4 regions of the Exiguobacterium sp. R-39 genome follow, and region 3 is predicted to be linked to each of the others. Evidence: predicted binding sites of a transcription regulator. Region 3 holds the regulator's gene; each other region holds the start of a gene.
What was found. The regulator Rex, encoded in region 3, represses fermentation and respiration genes when NADH is low (regulators of the CRP and FNR family bind a similar motif). The targets are predictions, from matches to a motif close to TTGTGAAATATTTCACAA.

Region 1: a site for Rex is predicted at 920-937, ahead of adhE (bifunctional acetaldehyde-CoA/alcohol dehydrogenase). Genes of this name have one in related genera too.
Region 2: a site for Rex is predicted at 937-954, ahead of pflB (formate C-acetyltransferase). Genes of this name have one in related genera too.
Region 4: a site for Rex is predicted at 1,338-1,355, ahead of ACP26N_RS14160 (AtpZ/AtpI family protein). Genes of this name have one in related genera too.

The regions. Positions count from the first base shown of each region.
Region 1 is NZ_CP187965.1:1,265,252-1,267,457, forward strand. It holds gene ACP26N_RS06490 (Na+/H+ antiporter family protein) at 1-44, opposite strand, end outside; gene ACP26N_RS06495 (beta-class carbonic anhydrase) at 196-747, opposite strand; gene adhE (bifunctional acetaldehyde-CoA/alcohol dehydrogenase) at 1,082-2,206, shown strand, end outside.
Region 2 is NZ_CP187965.1:633,834-636,039, forward strand. It holds gene pflB (formate C-acetyltransferase) at 1-887, opposite strand, end outside; gene ACP26N_RS03285 (hypothetical protein) at 1,235-1,666, shown strand; gene ACP26N_RS03290 (DEAD/DEAH box helicase) at 1,695-2,206, shown strand, end outside.
Region 3 is NZ_CP187965.1:2,822,727-2,824,932, reverse strand. It holds gene ACP26N_RS14690 (ABC-F family ATP-binding cassette domain-containing protein) at 1-788, opposite strand, end outside; gene ACP26N_RS14685 (redox-sensing transcriptional repressor Rex) at 945-1,604, shown strand; gene ACP26N_RS14680 (twin-arginine translocase TatA/TatE family subunit) at 1,604-1,807, shown strand; gene tatC (twin-arginine translocase subunit TatC) at 1,815-2,206, shown strand, end outside.
Region 4 is NZ_CP187965.1:2,720,145-2,722,350, forward strand. It holds gene atpB (F0F1 ATP synthase subunit A) at 1-647, opposite strand, end outside; gene ACP26N_RS14155 (ATP synthase subunit I) at 656-1,042, opposite strand; gene ACP26N_RS14160 (AtpZ/AtpI family protein) at 1,039-1,257, opposite strand; gene ACP26N_RS14165 (pentapeptide repeat-containing protein) at 1,905-2,206, shown strand, end outside.

The DNA of each region.
Region 1 (2,206 bases), 1.5 Mb from region 3:
AAAAGAAATAATAGAGCAACGGCAATAATGACTGCATTAAACATGAACTAAAACCACACTTTCTTTTGGTATCACTGTACTATACTAAAGTATCATACAGACCGATCTTTTGACTGTCAAGAAAAAAACACAAAAAAGGTATGACCGACGTCAAATTGAGGTTGGCCATACCTTTCTTCTTCATTAAAACGTGATTCAGCAATCGACTTGGTCGAGTTTACCTGTTCCCGGATCGATGACAAGTCCGTGGACTTCCGTGCCCGGTGGCAACAATGGATGGTTTTTGATCAGTCCGACCGAGTGGCTGACATTTTCTTCGACCGATGTGAAGCCGCGTAACCATTGCTTCAAATCGACGCCGGAAGCATCCAGCGTGTGCAGAACCTGTTCATTGATGCCACGATCCTGCATCTCGGCGATCATCTTCGCCGGGTCAATCGTGCTCATGCCGCAGTCATGATGTCCGATGACAATGACTTCCTCTGCTCCAAGAGCATAGAGCGCGACGAGAATCGACCGCATGACAGATCCGAATGGATGGGACAGGACGGCTCCGGCATTTTTGATGATTTTCGCATCACCGTTTTTCAGACCAAGTGCGTGGGGAAGGAGCTCCGTCAAACGTGCATCCATACAGGTCAGAATCACAACCTTCTTATCCGGGAACTTATCCGAGATGAATGGTTCGTATTGTTTTTCCTCAACGAACTGTTGATTAAACGCAAGCATTTGATTAACGACTGACATTGAAACTTCCTCCTTTAAGACAAATGAATGATGGAACTATTCCTAGCGTACACGATGAACGATTGGTCAGACAAGCAGATTCATCGATTGCTGTGACAGTTATCACAGGAGCGGTACAAAAAAGCGAATCCTTACGTCAGAACAGGTTGTTTCTTTGAAAACGCTATCATTCGTGTGAAATAGTTCACAGGATAGCCATGCACAAATGTAACAAAAGGCGGTATGATTGATTTGTGAAGGAAAGCACAAACTATTGAAAATCAGCTTGGCATTCCTAACATCTAATAGGGAATTGCAGACTCAGATTCGTTCCAAAATAGGGAGGAAACCTAACATGGCTGTCAAAGAAAAAATCAAACAAGATGTCTCACCTGTCGAACAAGCAATCAATCAAATCGTCGCGAAAGGTCAAACGGCACTTCAAGAATTACTGACATTTGATCAAACGAAAATCGATACGATCGTGCGGGACATGGCGCTCGCCGGTCTTGAACGTCACGTCGAACTGGCGCGTCTCGCGGTTGAAGAGACAGGACGCGGTGTCTTTGAAGATAAAATGATCAAAAACATGTTCGCAACAGAATACATCTACAATAGTCTCCGGAATGAAAAAACGGTCGGGATTTTAGAAGAAGACGTCCAAAACGGTATCACGTACATCGCGGAACCGGTCGGTGTCGTCTGTGGCGTCACACCGGTGACGAATCCGACGTCAACGACGATGTTCAAAGCGTTGATCGCGATCAAGACGCGTAACCCGATTGTGTTCGCCTTCCATCCATCAGCACAAAACTGTTCCCTCGAAGCAGCGAAAACATTACGCGATGCGGCCGTCAAAGCGGGTGCACCGAAAGATTGTATCCAGTGGGTCGAACAACCGTCACTTGAAGCAACAAAAGTTTTGATGAACCATACCGACATCGCGATGGTCCTCGCGACAGGCGGAGCCGGCATGGTCAAATCCGCTTACTCAACCGGTAAACCAGCACTTGGTGTCGGGCCGGGTAACGTACCGTGTTACATCGAAAAATCAGCTAAAATCAAACGCGCCGTCAGTGATTTGGTTCTCTCCAAAACATTTGATAACGGAATGATTTGTGCGTCCGAGCAAGCCGTCATCGTCGACCAGGAAATTTATGCGGAAGTCCGGGCAGAGATGGAAGCACTCGGTTGTTACTTCTGTACACCGGATGAGAAAAAACGTCTCGAAGCACTCGTCATCAAAACCGATACATGTGCCGTCAATGCGGATATCGTCGGAAAACCTGCGACATGGATTGCAGCAAAAGCCGGCATCGATGTTCCGGGCAACACCGTCATGCTCGTCGCGGAACTCGAAAAAGTCGGGGCTGAAGAACCGTTATCACACGAAAAACTAAGTCCGGTTCTCGGTGCGTACAGCGTTGCGTCAACGAATGACGCCTTCCATGTCGCGGAACGGATGCTTGAAATCGGCGGA
Region 2 (2,206 bases), 900 kb from region 3:
TCCTGGGCAGTCTGTTCCGTCAAACGTCCTGACTGTAAATCGCGTTCGATATAGATATCAAGGAACGTCGAGACGCGGCCGAGTGACATCGCAGCCCCATTTTGTTCTTTGATTGCAGCGAGGTAAGCAAGGTACACCCATTGGAACGCTTCTTGGGCGGTTTCCGCCGGACGGGATAAGTCGCAGTCATAACGTTGACCGAGCTCGGTCAGTTCTTGTAACGCCCGAATTTGTTCGTTCATCTCTTCACGGTCCCGGATCATCGATTCGGATAAGAAGCCGCCGCGGTCTTTTAAATCTTGTTTCCGTCCTGCAATCAAGAAGGCTGTACCGTACAGCGCAACACGGCGATAGTCTCCGATAATCCGACCGCGTCCATAGGCATCCGGAAGACCTGTGATGATACCCGCTTTACGGGCAGCACGCATTTCAGGCGTATAAGCATCGAACACGCCTTGATTATGTGTTTTACGATATTCACTAAATGTTTTTGTTACGAGGGGATCGGCTTGGAAACCATAGGCTTCTAAAGCATCATTGACCATTCGAATCCCGCCGTTCGGATGAATGGAACGTTTAAATGGTTCGTCGGTTTGCAGACCGACGATTTGTTCGAGTTCGCGGTTGAGGTATCCTGGACCGTGTGACAGAATCGTTGAAGGTATCGAAGCATCGACGGCATAGACGCCACCACGTGAACGTTCTTCACTTGTTAAATTCATGATTTGTTGCCACAGTGTTTCCGTAGCCACGGTTGGTCCTGCAAGAAACTGATCGTCTCCCCGGTATTCTGTCCGGTTTCGACGGATGAAATCAGCTACGTCAATTTGATTGTTCCATGCGCCTGTTTCGAATTGTTGCCATGCTGGTGTTTTTTCAAGTAACATCACGAACACTCCTTTGTTTTTAAGGTGAACAGTCCAAGATACATCCCCTATGTGAATAGTGTAACAAACATTAGGGGGGAAGAGTTTTACATCCCGGTGAAAGCGTAAAGGACTTGAAAAACGTTGGTACATAAGGAATCCGTTAAATGTGTACCAGTGATTGGAATATGCTTAAAAAACAGAAAAAGGGCGAAATAAAGCCATATTTTAAATTCTGTATCACTATTTTTATATGTATCTAAACAAGACAGTTCGAATCGTGATAAAAGTCACACCGGGTTATCTTGTATTTTTATGACGTATCGTTGACAATGAAAAAGGGAATATAGACCGTGGAGGTGCATAAAATGGATTTTTCGATGTTGGAAGACCGTGCCGATTATAGAGCAGGTGATTGGGTGACGTTAAAAGTATCGACTGAAGGAACACCGCGAACGGGAATGATTACGGAGTTTGAGGAAGACGGCTTTTGGATTCGTTTTGAAGATGACTTTGATTTTGAAGACTTCATCGGATATAAAGAAAAATACTTGGTGAAGCTGATTCGTCGCCCGAATGATGTCCGATCCGATTACCCGGTGCTCAGTCAGTTTCCGAAACTGGCGGATGAACTTCAAGACCGGGTCATTCAAGGGTTTGATATTTTGACGGAAGAAATAAAGAATGACCAGGAAGTGGTATATCACATCCGGCTCATCGACGCAGGGAACGAATACACACAAACGTTACGTGGTCTGCGTGACGAAACGACCGATCAATTTGAATATGTCACAGAATGATGCAGAAGAGAGTAGGAGAATACACGTTATGGACTTTATGAAACCTTTTATTACAGAAGCATGGGAACGCGCCCGCTTCGAAAAAATGATGCCGGTTCAAGAACAGGCGATTCCATTATTACGCGAAAGAAAAGATGTTTTGGTCGAAGCACCGACCGGGACCGGGAAAACATTAGCATATGTCATTCCTGCATTAGAATTGATTGATGAAAATGAACCGCATATCCAAGTCGTGATTACAGCACCGACACGTGAACTGGTCATGCAGATCCATCAAGTCATTCAACTGTTTTCGCAAGGAAGCGGCATAAAATCAGGTGCCTTCATTGGTGGCGTCGAACTCAAACGCCAGCATGAACGATTGAAGAAAAAACCGCAAATCATCGTCGGAACCCCGGGACGACTCGTCGAACTGATTGATTCTAAAAAAATGAAGATGCATAAAGTAAAACTGATAGTTTTAGATGAAGCCGATCAAATTTATGAGAGCGGCATGAGCGCGTCGGCAACACGAATTGCCAACAGTGCACTGCGGGATCG
Region 3 (2,206 bases):
ATTTCCTGTTCGTACAGTGCCGCTTTTTGTTCGAGATACTTCGTATAGTTGCCTGTGAATTTCCGCGACACGTTCCGGGACAATTCATAGACGACGTTGACGACTTGATCGAGGAAATAGCGGTCATGGGAAACGATCAGGACAGCACCACGGTAACCGGACAGGTAGCTTTCGAGCCAGGACAACGTATCGATGTCGAGGTGATTGGTCGGCTCATCGAGAATCAACAGTTCCGGTGCCTGGAGTAACATCTTCGCCAGGGCAAGCCGGGTCCGCTGTCCACCGGAAAGCGTCTGAATCCGGCGGGAATAATCGTCCGGATAAAAACGCATCCCGTGTAAGACAGAGCGGATGTTGGCTTCGAACTGATAGCCGCCGGCTTCCGAGAAGTCGTGTTGCGCTTGATCGTACGTTTTCAGGAGACGGTCATAGGCAGTCGGATCATTTAAAATGTGCTCCATGCCCATTTCGATTTCCATCCGACGAAGCGCCCGTTCCTGATCCTGCAGATGCTCAAAGACGGTCAGCATCTCGTTCCAAATCGATTCGTTCGACTCGAGTCCGCTGTCCTGCGCGAGATAACCAATCCGGACTTCCTTGCTTTTCATGATCTCCCCCGAGTCATGTGACAGCTCCCCGGCGATGATTTTTAAAAGTGTCGATTTTCCGGCACCGTTTCGTCCGACGAGGGCAATCCGGTCCCGTTCCTGTACTTCGAGTTTAATATTGTCTAAAATCGGCTCTACGCCGAATGATTTTGAGAGTTGGTTTACTTGTAAGAGAATCATATCCATCCATCCTTCCACCCTTTAGTCTATCACGAAAAATCCTGCCGAATATAATATTTGTTACTCTATGTGAAGTGGTTTACAATCAAGGAGAGTAGAATTCTTTGCATTGATTTGGGTGCCACGTCAGAACGTGGCCGAAGGGGGAACTGCAGTATGAATGGGCCAGACACAAAAATACCACAAGCAACGGCGAAACGACTGCCGTTATATTATCGTTTTATCCAAAGTCTCTATAACTCCGGCAAGCTGCGCGTCTCGTCAGCAGAGCTCAGCGAAGCGGTCAAAGTCGACTCTGCGACGATCCGTCGTGACTTTTCCTACTTTGGGGCGTTAGGGAAAAAAGGGTACGGTTATAACGTTCAACATTTGTTAACATTTTTCCGAAAGACACTCAACCAAGACGAGGTCACGAATGTCGCCTTAATCGGGGTCGGACATCTCGGAACAGCGTTTGCAAATTATAACTTTTTAAAGAATAATAGTACTCGTATCGTCATCGCGTTTGACGCCGATGAAGACAAGGTCGGAACAACGACGCAGGACGTTCCGATTTATCACGTCTCGGATATGAAAGAACAAATCAAAGCGAACCATGTCGATGTCGCCATCTTGACGGTACCGTCGCAGTTCGCGCAGTCAGTAGCGGATGAGTTAGTTGAGTACGGTGTGACCGGCATTCTGAACTTTACACCGGCCCGGTTGAATGTCCCGGCCCACGTCCGGGTGCATCACATCGATCTGTCAATCGAGCTGCAGTCGCTCGTCTATTTCATGAAGCATTATTCGCAATCAGCTGAAGGAGTGAAATCATAATGGAAAACTTAATCCCGTTAACACTTGGTATTGGACCGGCAAGCATCGCCTTGATCGGTGTCGTCGCCCTCATTATCTTCGGACCGAAGAAATTACCGGAACTCGGCCGCGCGGCCGGTCAAACGTTAAAAGAGTTCAAGAGTGCGACACACGGCATCATGGAAGATGATAAGGATAAAAAGGACGAAATGAAAGAGAAGTGAGTGAATCATGGCGATCGATCAAGAACAGAGTGTGACATCGCACTTAGATGAACTGCGTAAGCGGATCATCTGGTCGCTCATCATCGTGGTAGTCATGTTTATCGCAGCCTTTCCGCTCGTCCGGCCGCTCGTCCGTTTCTTACAGGCCGACTTAAAGGAACTCGGAATCGGTTTAAATGCGTTTAACGTCGTTGATCCGTTGATGTTATATCTGAATCTTGCGTTCATCATCGCAATCGTCTTGGCGTCCCCGTTTTGGATGTACCAGCTTTGGGCGTTCATCCGTCCCGGTCTGCACGACCAAGAACAAAAAGCGACGTTGACGTACATTCCCGTGACGTTTTTCTTATTCCTTGCGGGTGTTTCCTTTTCTTATTTTTGGCTGTTGCCGTTTTTACT
Region 4 (2,206 bases), 100 kb from region 3:
CAGATCAACATTGGGATCGCTGACAGGATGACACCGACTGGTCCGAGGAATTGGAAATCGTTCGTTCCAGAGATGATACCGATCGAGAGAATGATACCAATCATGATCTCACCCGCGAAGATGTTACCGTAAAGACGAAGACCAAGTGTCAACGTGTTTGCGAATTCTTCGATGATGGTAATAATAAACATCGGCGTCATAAACGTTTTCGCATACGAGCCGAAGCCGCGCATTTTCACACCGTAATAATGGCTCATGACCACTACCATAGATGAAAGTGCAAGTGTCACATACGGATCTGCAGTTGGTGAGTTGAACCAAATGTAGTGACCCGTCACAACGTTAAAGGGAAGACCCATTAAGTTGGACACGATGATGAACAGGAACAGTGTCATTCCGAAAGTTAGGAAGCGACCCCCTGTTTTCCAGTCCATCGTGCTGCTGATGATTCCGCGAACGAACTCGAGGAACATCTCCATCACGTTTTGAGCACCGGTCGGCTTCATCACAAGACGTCGCGTACCGGCCACGGCAATCAGGAAAACGAGAGCAGCTGCAATCAGCACTGTGATCAAGTTTGTCCAGCTACCGTACAGAACGAAGTCGCCCCAGAGTGGGATTTCGTAAAGTGGCATTTCGTGGTTCATTTGATTATTCACCTCTTTTCCCGCTTAAGTTCGTGAGTAAAATACTCACAAAATTGTATGACGTGGCCGGCGAGAAGGCCTATTACCACCGCAGTTAATGACAATTCGGCTTCATACTTCAAGCCGATCATCACACAGAGTACCGCGACCGCCATGCGTGATACGGTCCCTCGAGACATCGGCTTGCGCCCACGCTCGATTACACGATACATTCGATCGACGCTTAATCGTTGCAGCGTCAAGATCATGAAGCTACCTGCCCCACCCAGCGCCAGTCCATAAATCACCGGATCACTCGGATAACCGACAAGTAACAGAACGGCAAGGATTCCATAGTAGAGTCCAAACCATCGTAAGTACGCACGATACAACGCATCTTGAAGGATGATATTCATGTCTTGTCTCCTAACAAGTGCCTGATCATTGCGATCATGCAGAGAATTCCGATGAAAATCCCGATGAACACTGCAAACGTCGCGCCCATCTTTTGCCACCAGTCCTGCTGTTCCCCATAGTTCCCAACAAGAAAGCCGATGACGATCGGTGCGGCTAGTGCCGTCGAAATTTGCGAGGCCATGACCATACTCGTCGCGAGCCCTTTTTGGCGCACTAGAGACGACCCCCTTTTCCCAGTTGTGAGTTCTTTTTCTTTCCCACAATTTGCGGATTTTCATACTAGTCAAGAATACAATGAGAACCATTTCATAGTCAAATGAATTCACAATTAAAATGGACCGTCGAAACCATTGTATATCAACAATTGATAAGGTTTTCACAGAGGTCTCCCCCGGCACTCTTTTCACGAAGATGTGAAGAAAATATGTAGTACTATCAACGTTTATCGAGATGGTTCACTAGGTGAACAAAACCATTGAACAGTAACGTTATATCGTCTTTCGTAATGAGAAACAAGTCGTCTAAATTTGATTTGTGTCGATTTTGTGAAAAAACATTTTTTCTTCACAATTGTAAACGCTTCCGTTTCGGGACACGAAAACCCCTCTGACATCTGTTTGTAACAAAGCCCGCAGACGATTTCCAATTCGTTTCGTGTGTGCCTTGTCACAGCTTAAAAATTCACGGATGATTTGCTGCTTTCAAGGTCATAGTGCAGCTGTTTTTTTACAAAAATCATATATTTAGTTCTTCCATTTGAGTGGAACCACTGCTCGTTTACTCGTTGATTATGATTTGAAAATGATTGTCTACATATGGTAAAAAGAAGTGACATGAACAAATCAAAAGGATGTGAAGAGAATGGAAACCGAACGCTTTCGAGTTCAGTGCGGGGACTGCTTCGGATTGTGTTGTACGGCACTCGCTTTTTCCGCCTCAAGCGATTTTGGTCACAACAAACCGGAAGCGACACCATGCCGGAATTTAGATGCTGATTACCGTTGCGGGATTCATGACCGTTTGCGCCCGAGCGGGTATAAAGGATGTACCGTTTATGACTGCTTTGGTGCCGGACAACAGATTTCGCAAGTGACATTTTCCGGCGTGTACGATGAGACGACAAAACCGGTCATGTACGCCCTGTATCCGAAGATGGTCCATCT